Regions from separate parts of the Fictibacillus sp. S7 genome, predicted to be linked through region 2. Evidence: predicted binding sites of a transcription regulator. Region 2 holds the regulator's gene; the other holds the start of a gene.
What was found. The regulator CtsR, encoded in region 2, represses protease genes until heat stress. The targets are predictions, from matches to a motif close to ATGGTCAATAAAGGTCAAACA.

Region 1: clpP (ATP-dependent Clp endopeptidase proteolytic subunit ClpP) is a predicted target of CtsR. The motif match lies at 2,424-2,444, and genes of this name have one in related genera.

What each region holds. Positions count from the first base shown of each region.
Region 1 covers NZ_QJKL01000001.1:4,111,561-4,114,920, forward strand. Annotated here, with positions in the region: gene DMO16_RS20860 (gluconeogenesis factor YvcK family protein) at 1-226, shown strand, start outside; gene whiA (DNA-binding protein WhiA) at 312-1,256, shown strand; gene DMO16_RS20870 (HPr family phosphocarrier protein) at 1,298-1,555, shown strand; gene clpP (ATP-dependent Clp endopeptidase proteolytic subunit ClpP) at 1,771-2,370, opposite strand; gene yvfG (protein YvfG) at 2,608-2,820, opposite strand; gene cspD (cold-shock protein CspD) at 3,083-3,283, shown strand.
Region 2 covers NZ_QJKL01000001.1:3,024,695-3,028,054, forward strand. Annotated here, with positions in the region: gene clpC (ATP-dependent protease ATP-binding subunit ClpC) at 1-532, opposite strand, end outside; gene DMO16_RS15730 (protein arginine kinase) at 558-1,625, opposite strand; gene DMO16_RS15735 (UvrB/UvrC motif-containing protein) at 1,629-2,165, opposite strand; gene DMO16_RS15740 (CtsR family transcriptional regulator) at 2,203-2,673, opposite strand; partial or broken gene DMO16_RS15745 (ABC transporter substrate-binding protein) at 2,882-3,360, opposite strand, start outside.

The DNA of each region.
Region 1 (3,360 bases), 1.1 Mb from region 2:
TCATTTTGGGGAAAAAATCATTGATGTAGTGATTGTAAACAATGAAATTATACCTGCCGAGTTTCTTGAGCTATATCGCGAAGAAGGAGCCGAGCAGGTTCTATGTGATATGGAACGTTTAAAATCTTTTGGTTTTGACATTATTAGTGATAATATAATTCAATACGGCACATTAGTACGCCATGATGCGAGACGTGTATCTGAACTTCTTCTTTCGTTGCTGTAACGAAGAAAATAATCAGAAATTCAGGCTGACAGCAGCAGTGTTACCCTCACGTTACCGTACAGGACAGGAGAGGGGTGAGAAAAAGATGTCATTTGCAGCAGAAACCAAAAAAGAACTAACCAAGCTTGAAATCAAAGATTGCTGTGCAAAGGCGGAACTGGCGGCACTTATTCGGATGAATGGCTCCATTTCTTTTTCCAACCGTCAGATTGTTTTGGACATTCCAACTGAAAATGCAGCAATCGCCCGTCGAATCTATACATTGATTAAGAGAGTATATTCCTTTCATGTAGAGCTTCTTGTCCGTAAAAAGATGAGGCTGAAAAAGAACAATGTCTATATTGTAAGGCTGACTCGGGAAGCAAGGACTCTGCTTGAGGATTTAAATATTATAGATGAAACCTTTACATTTAACCGCGGCATTGCAGATGAGATTCAAAAAAAAGCGTGCTGCCGCCGATCATACATGAGAGGAGCTTTTCTTGCGGGCGGTTCCATTAACCATCCTGAGACAAGCTATCATCTCGAGATTTTTTCCATGTATGAAGAACATACTGCCGCTCTTTGCGAATTAATGAATACCTTTGATCTTAAAGCGAAAATGCTCGAGCGGAAAAAAGGGTATATTATTTATTTGAAGGACGGTGAAAAAATATCCGAATTCCTGACTCTGATCGGCGCGCACAATGCGATGCTGTACTTTGAGGATGTAAGGATTTTAAAGGATATGAGAAACTCGGTGAACCGTCTGGTAAACTGCGAAACAGCCAACCTGAATAAAACAGTCGGGGCAGCGATGAGGCAGGTTGAAAACATTAAGTTTATTGAAAATGAGGTTGGACTAGAAGTGCTTCCCGATAAGCTCCGTGAAATTGCCGAACTCAGGGTGGCTCATCAGGAAATCACACTGAAAGAGCTCGGGGAAATGGTTTCCTCCGGACCTGTCAGCAAATCCGGTGTCAATCACCGTCTGCGTAAGATCGATGAAATCGCTAACAAAATTCGTTTAGGCCAACCCATTTCTAAATAAAGCACCCCATCATTTTATATATCTATTAAGGAGGAACAGCCATGATTGAAAAGCAGGTAACCGTTCAATTGAAAACTGGACTGCAAGCTCGTCCCGCAGCCTTGTTTGTTCAGGAAGCGAACCGTTACAATTCGGAAGTGTTTGTTGAAAAAGACGGAAAGCGTGTAAACGCAAAAAGCATTATGGGTATCATGAGCCTTGCCATTGGTTCAGGCGTGGATATTACCATCTCTGTGAGCGGCCATGATGAAGAAGAAGCCATGAAGGGGCTTGAAGCTTTTATTACAGAACGCGACTAGGACAAGCAACAAATAAAGGGGCAAAAGCGGTTTGTGATGATGAGATCATCGTTATTCCACTTTTGCCCTTTTGTTATTTTTTTGTTTTGGCGAACATTGCAAGAATCACTAGAAAGATAACAATTACGCCGATGGAAATCAAGACGTTGTAAAAATTCATTCCACCCTCCAAATTGAAAAAAGCCGCTCATTGGCGAGCGGCTTTTTTTATTGTTTTAAAGGTTTTTTGGATCTTCGACAGAAGAAATCACTCGGTCAACCAATCCGTATTTTACAGCATCTTCAGCCAGCATAAAGTTGTCGCGGTCGGTGTCGCGCTCGATGACTTCAAGTGGCTGTCCAGTTCTTTCGGAAAGAATCTTGTTTAGTTGTTCACGCATTTGGATGATGCGGCGGGCATGAATTTCGATATCCGTTGCCTGACCGCGTGTTCCGCCGAGCGGCTGGTGAATCATGACTTCAGAGTTCGGTAGGACATAACGCTTTCCTTTTTCACCGGCTGCAAGCAGGAATGCTCCCATGGAAGCAGCCATACCAATGCAGATCGTTGAAACATTTGGCTTAATAAAGTTCATGGTGTCATAAATCGCCATACCAGCTGTAATGGATCCGCCAGGACTGTTTATGTAAAGGGAAATATCCTTTTCAGGGTCCTCGGCAGCCAAGAAGAGCAACTGGGCCACGATGGAGTTTGAAACATTGTCGTCAATTCCGCTTCCAAGCATGATAATACGGTCTTTTAACAGACGGGAGTAGATATCATATGCGCGTTCGCCACGGTTTGTTTGTTCAATAACTGTAGGAATTAAATTCATGAATAATCCTCCTTTTAGGGTGTGTTTTCATGTGTTACTGTCATCATACAAAAAAGGTCAAAAAAGGTCAAACGAAAAGCTTCTTATTTGTTAATTCTATGTAGAGGCGCAACAATCCTTTATTTAACAATATGTTTGGACTATCTTCATCATTCCCGGGTTGCAGGGATTTAAACCTGCCCGCCCTAAAGTTTTCAGAGATAAAGAGTGTTGTGCCAGCAGATAACCGTCTGCACCTTACGAATTTTTTATATTGTTGTACGCTTCTTCCAAGTTGCGGATCCGCCTGACAATTTCTCCGTTCTTATTTAAATGGTCGTTGATGAGCGTGCCTACGATGGAGCGGTAATACGCGTTCATGGCATGGGATTTTGTAAACACATCCTTGTTCCGCTCGATATATTGCAAAAAGTTCTCTTCGAAAAATTTCACTGAAAATTGTTCAGCCATTGTTTTAGCACTCCTTTTTTTCAACTGTTTATATCGTATCAGATTCCTTGTTACTACCCTAATGAAAAATTTCAGGGTGTAAACATTAAATAATATTTCTCCTCCTTTTGACAATTGGAAATTCCCGTGATATAGTTGTGCTGACCATATACGTGTTATGATGCTGGATGTAAACGGTAAATGTTTTGCTTTTAGTTAGTAGCAATGTAACATGGTTCCAATTTTTAAAGCGCTTTAAATGCGCTGACAGGAGGATATACCCATGCAAAACGGGAAAGTAAAATGGTTTAACGCAGAAAAAGGATTCGGCTTCATCGAAGTTGAAGGCGGAGACGATGTATTCGTACACTTTTCTGCAATCCAATCTGAAGGTTTCAAATCTTTAGACGAAGGTCAAGAAGTATCTTTCGAAATCGTTGAAGGTGCTCGCGGACCACAAGCTGCTAACGTTACTAAACTTTAATAGCGTGATAAAAAGAGCCAGTCATGGCTCTTTTTTGTTTTTTGGAAACAGCTTCTATTAAGAAAAAGTGTTGTGCT
Region 2 (3,360 bases):
TGCCATCCTTGGCGATTGCGGTCAAGTCTCTCGCAAGACTGTCCAGAGTCGGTGTATTGGCATTGGTGGAAGCCCCTCTGTGGTTGGAGGATGCTTCATTGCTTCCAAGGAGCTGAAGCACCTGCTGGCGGGCCTTGTTCAGGCTGACGCCCAAATTGTTAAGTACACGGGCTGCTACTCCTTCTCCCTCACGAATCAGACCCAAAAGAATATGTTCTGTTCCCACATAAGAATGTCCGAGCTTTCTCGCTTCATCCATTGACAGTTCAATCACCTTTTTTGCCCTTGGAGTGTAATGGATGGTTTGCACGGATTCCTGACCGCGTCCAATCAGTGTTTCCACTTCTTTTTGGATCTTCTCAGGACCGAGTCCGAGGACATGGAGCGCTTTAGCAGCAATTCCTTCTCCTTCGCGGATTAAGCCAAGCAGAATGTGCTCCGTTCCAACATTATTGTGGCCAAGACGGATGGCTTCTTCCTGTGCCAGCGCAAGTACTTTTTGAGCTCGTTCTGTAAATCGACCAAACATCATAATCATTCACACTCCCATTCGGATTTTAAGCTTCTTCAAGTTCAACTCTTTCCCGGATCAGCGCGGCCCGAAGGATATCACGCTCATCCGGATTTAACATTTCATTGGCATACTGCTGTAAAAAGCCCGGTTGTGTAAGTATCATTAACTCATTTAATATCGATCGGGAAATCCCCTGGATCACTCCCAGATCTATTCCCAGCCTTACATCGGATAGGCATTGCGCCGCTTCCTTCGACTGGATGATCCGGCTGTTGGCCAAGACGCCATATGACCTGAAGATTCGGTCTTCCAGTTGAATTTTCAATCCCTGCTGGAGATTGTTTCGCGCGGCCCTTTCCTGCTGGATCAATTGGAGGACAACGCCACGCAAATCTTCAACGATATCTTCTTCCGATTTCCCAAGCGTAATTTGATTGGAAATTTGGAACACATTTCCCTGAGCTTCTGTTCCCTCTCCATATATTCCTCTCACCACCAGCCCCAGCTGGTTGATGGCCGGAATAATGCGGCTTATTTGTTTGGTAATAACCAAAGCCGGAAGATGCATCATAACAGAAGCTCTAAGCCCAGTTCCAACATTGGTCGGACAGCTTGTTAGGTAGCCTCTTTCTTCGTCGAACGCATAATCCACTTTTTCTTCAAGCCAGTCATCCAGTTCTCCGGCAAGCTTTAACGCTTCTTTCAGCTGGAAGCCTGCAAACAGGCACTGAATTCGCAAATGATCTTCTTCGTTGATCATAATGCTTACCGATTCATCCTCATTCAGCATGACCGCTCCATATTTGGATTGTTCGGCAAGATGAGGGCTGATAAGGTGCTTTTCTACCAATACCCTTTTTGCCAGGGGTTTTAGCTGATCCAGTGAAAGAATTTCAAATTCGCCCCAATTTCCGAACCCCTGGTCCCCATTCGCTTCGTGTAATTTACGAATCACGGTTTCAGATTCTTCTTTGGAAGCAAAATCCGGGAAATTATAATTTTCCAGGTTTCGGGCGAGCCGGATCCTGCTGCTTAGCACAATATCAGAATCAGGTCCTTCTTCCTTCATCCAGGGACTGATGGCTTCACTTATAAAATGTTCAAGTGACACGCTCTATTCCCCCTTTTCCTGATGCTTTTGCTTCTCTAAAAGCCGGATCTTATCACGGGTTTCAGCAGCTTTTTCGAATTCCTCACTCAGGATATACTGTTGCATCGATTTCTTTAAATTCTCCAATTCCCGTTTTTCCTGAAGTCCGCTGCCAATCCGCTTTGGAATTTTCCCCTCATGCTTTGTATTTCCTCCGTGCACCCGCTTTAAAATTGGATCAAGCTTGGAGTCAAATACTTCATAGCAATGGCTGCATCCAAAACGGCCAATTTTGGCAAACTGTTGATATGTCATGCCGCATTTCGGGCACACCAGAACTGATTGCTGAGAAAGTCCCGGAGAAGCTGTTCCCGATATCGCCGGATCTCCGTAAAGAAGTCCGGAAAGCAGCTGATGAATAGAGAATGTATTCGACCCTGGAAGGAATTCTCCTTTTTCTTTTGCACAATGCTCACAAATATGAAATTCTGTTTTCTGTCCGTTTACAATCTTTGTAAAGTGCAAAGTGGCAGGCCGTTCATGGCAATCCTGGCAAAACATTTTATTCTCCTCCCCTATTAATAAATGTGATACAACGTTATCTGGTTCTAAATTTTAGCGTCCGAATCATGCCTTTTAATAATTCGGCTCTCAATTGATCACGCTCAGGAAGGTCTAACACTTGAAGAACAGTGCGGTCAATGACACTCAGCATAATTCTCGCCTCGCGTTCCGATATGATCTGTTCATCCAGCAGCCGCAGCACCACATTTTCGGCATTCCCCTGTGAAATGCGGTCATTGATCAAAAGCAGCAGCTGGTCAATCAGGTGGACGTAATTTTCTGTTTTGACCTTAATAATGCGGATATATCCCCCGCCCCCCCGTTTGCTTTCCACAACAAATCCTTTTTCTACGGTGAATCGTGTATTAATAACATAGTTGATCTGGGAAGGGACACACTGGAATTTTTCAGCAATATCCGTCCGTTTGATTTCAATAAATTTATCATTCGAACCTGCAAGGACCTGCTTCAAATATTCTTCAATAATGTCTGAGATATTTCTCAACCTGCTACCCTCCCCTCTGACTTTGACTATCTTTGACTATATGTATATATTATAGTCCGTTTCCCAGGTTTTATGCAACTAATGAATACTTTCTGACTCATAGGGGAACAAGGTATTTCTCTCACAGTATTACCCGATATTTTTCCTGTTAATCGTTCCTTTTTGAAGGATTAAAAAAAGAAGCCCCTCAAAAATACCGCCGGGACTTCTACTGAAACAACCTATTGCTTGGAAAAGATTTTTTTGCCTGGTCCATCGCCATCTATTGCCTATCGCCGAATAATCAAGCCACGGCTGATCGGGAATCACATAAACATGTTTGTTTTTTACTGCTTTTAACCCTTTCCAGATCGCAGAGTTTTCCATCTGCTTAAAGGCGGTTTTGATTGATCGGTTTTTGATTGATCGTCCTGATTCACTACGACAAAAATTGCATCTGCCTAAAAACAGGCAGCACCTCCTGGGAGATTACTTGATATGGCTGGCATCCACTTTTTTAACCCCATTTGCAGGAGTAAGCCCTAAATCATCAAATAAAAAGGGGCCCATGGGACGAGCGGTGCCAAATACACGCAGCTCTTTGGCGGTTACACGAATCGCCATTGCCCTGCTGTTTTTTCCAAGTTCTTGTTTGATTAAGCCTTTTACTTCTTTTGTTTCCTTCTCGTAATCTTCGACAAATTCATT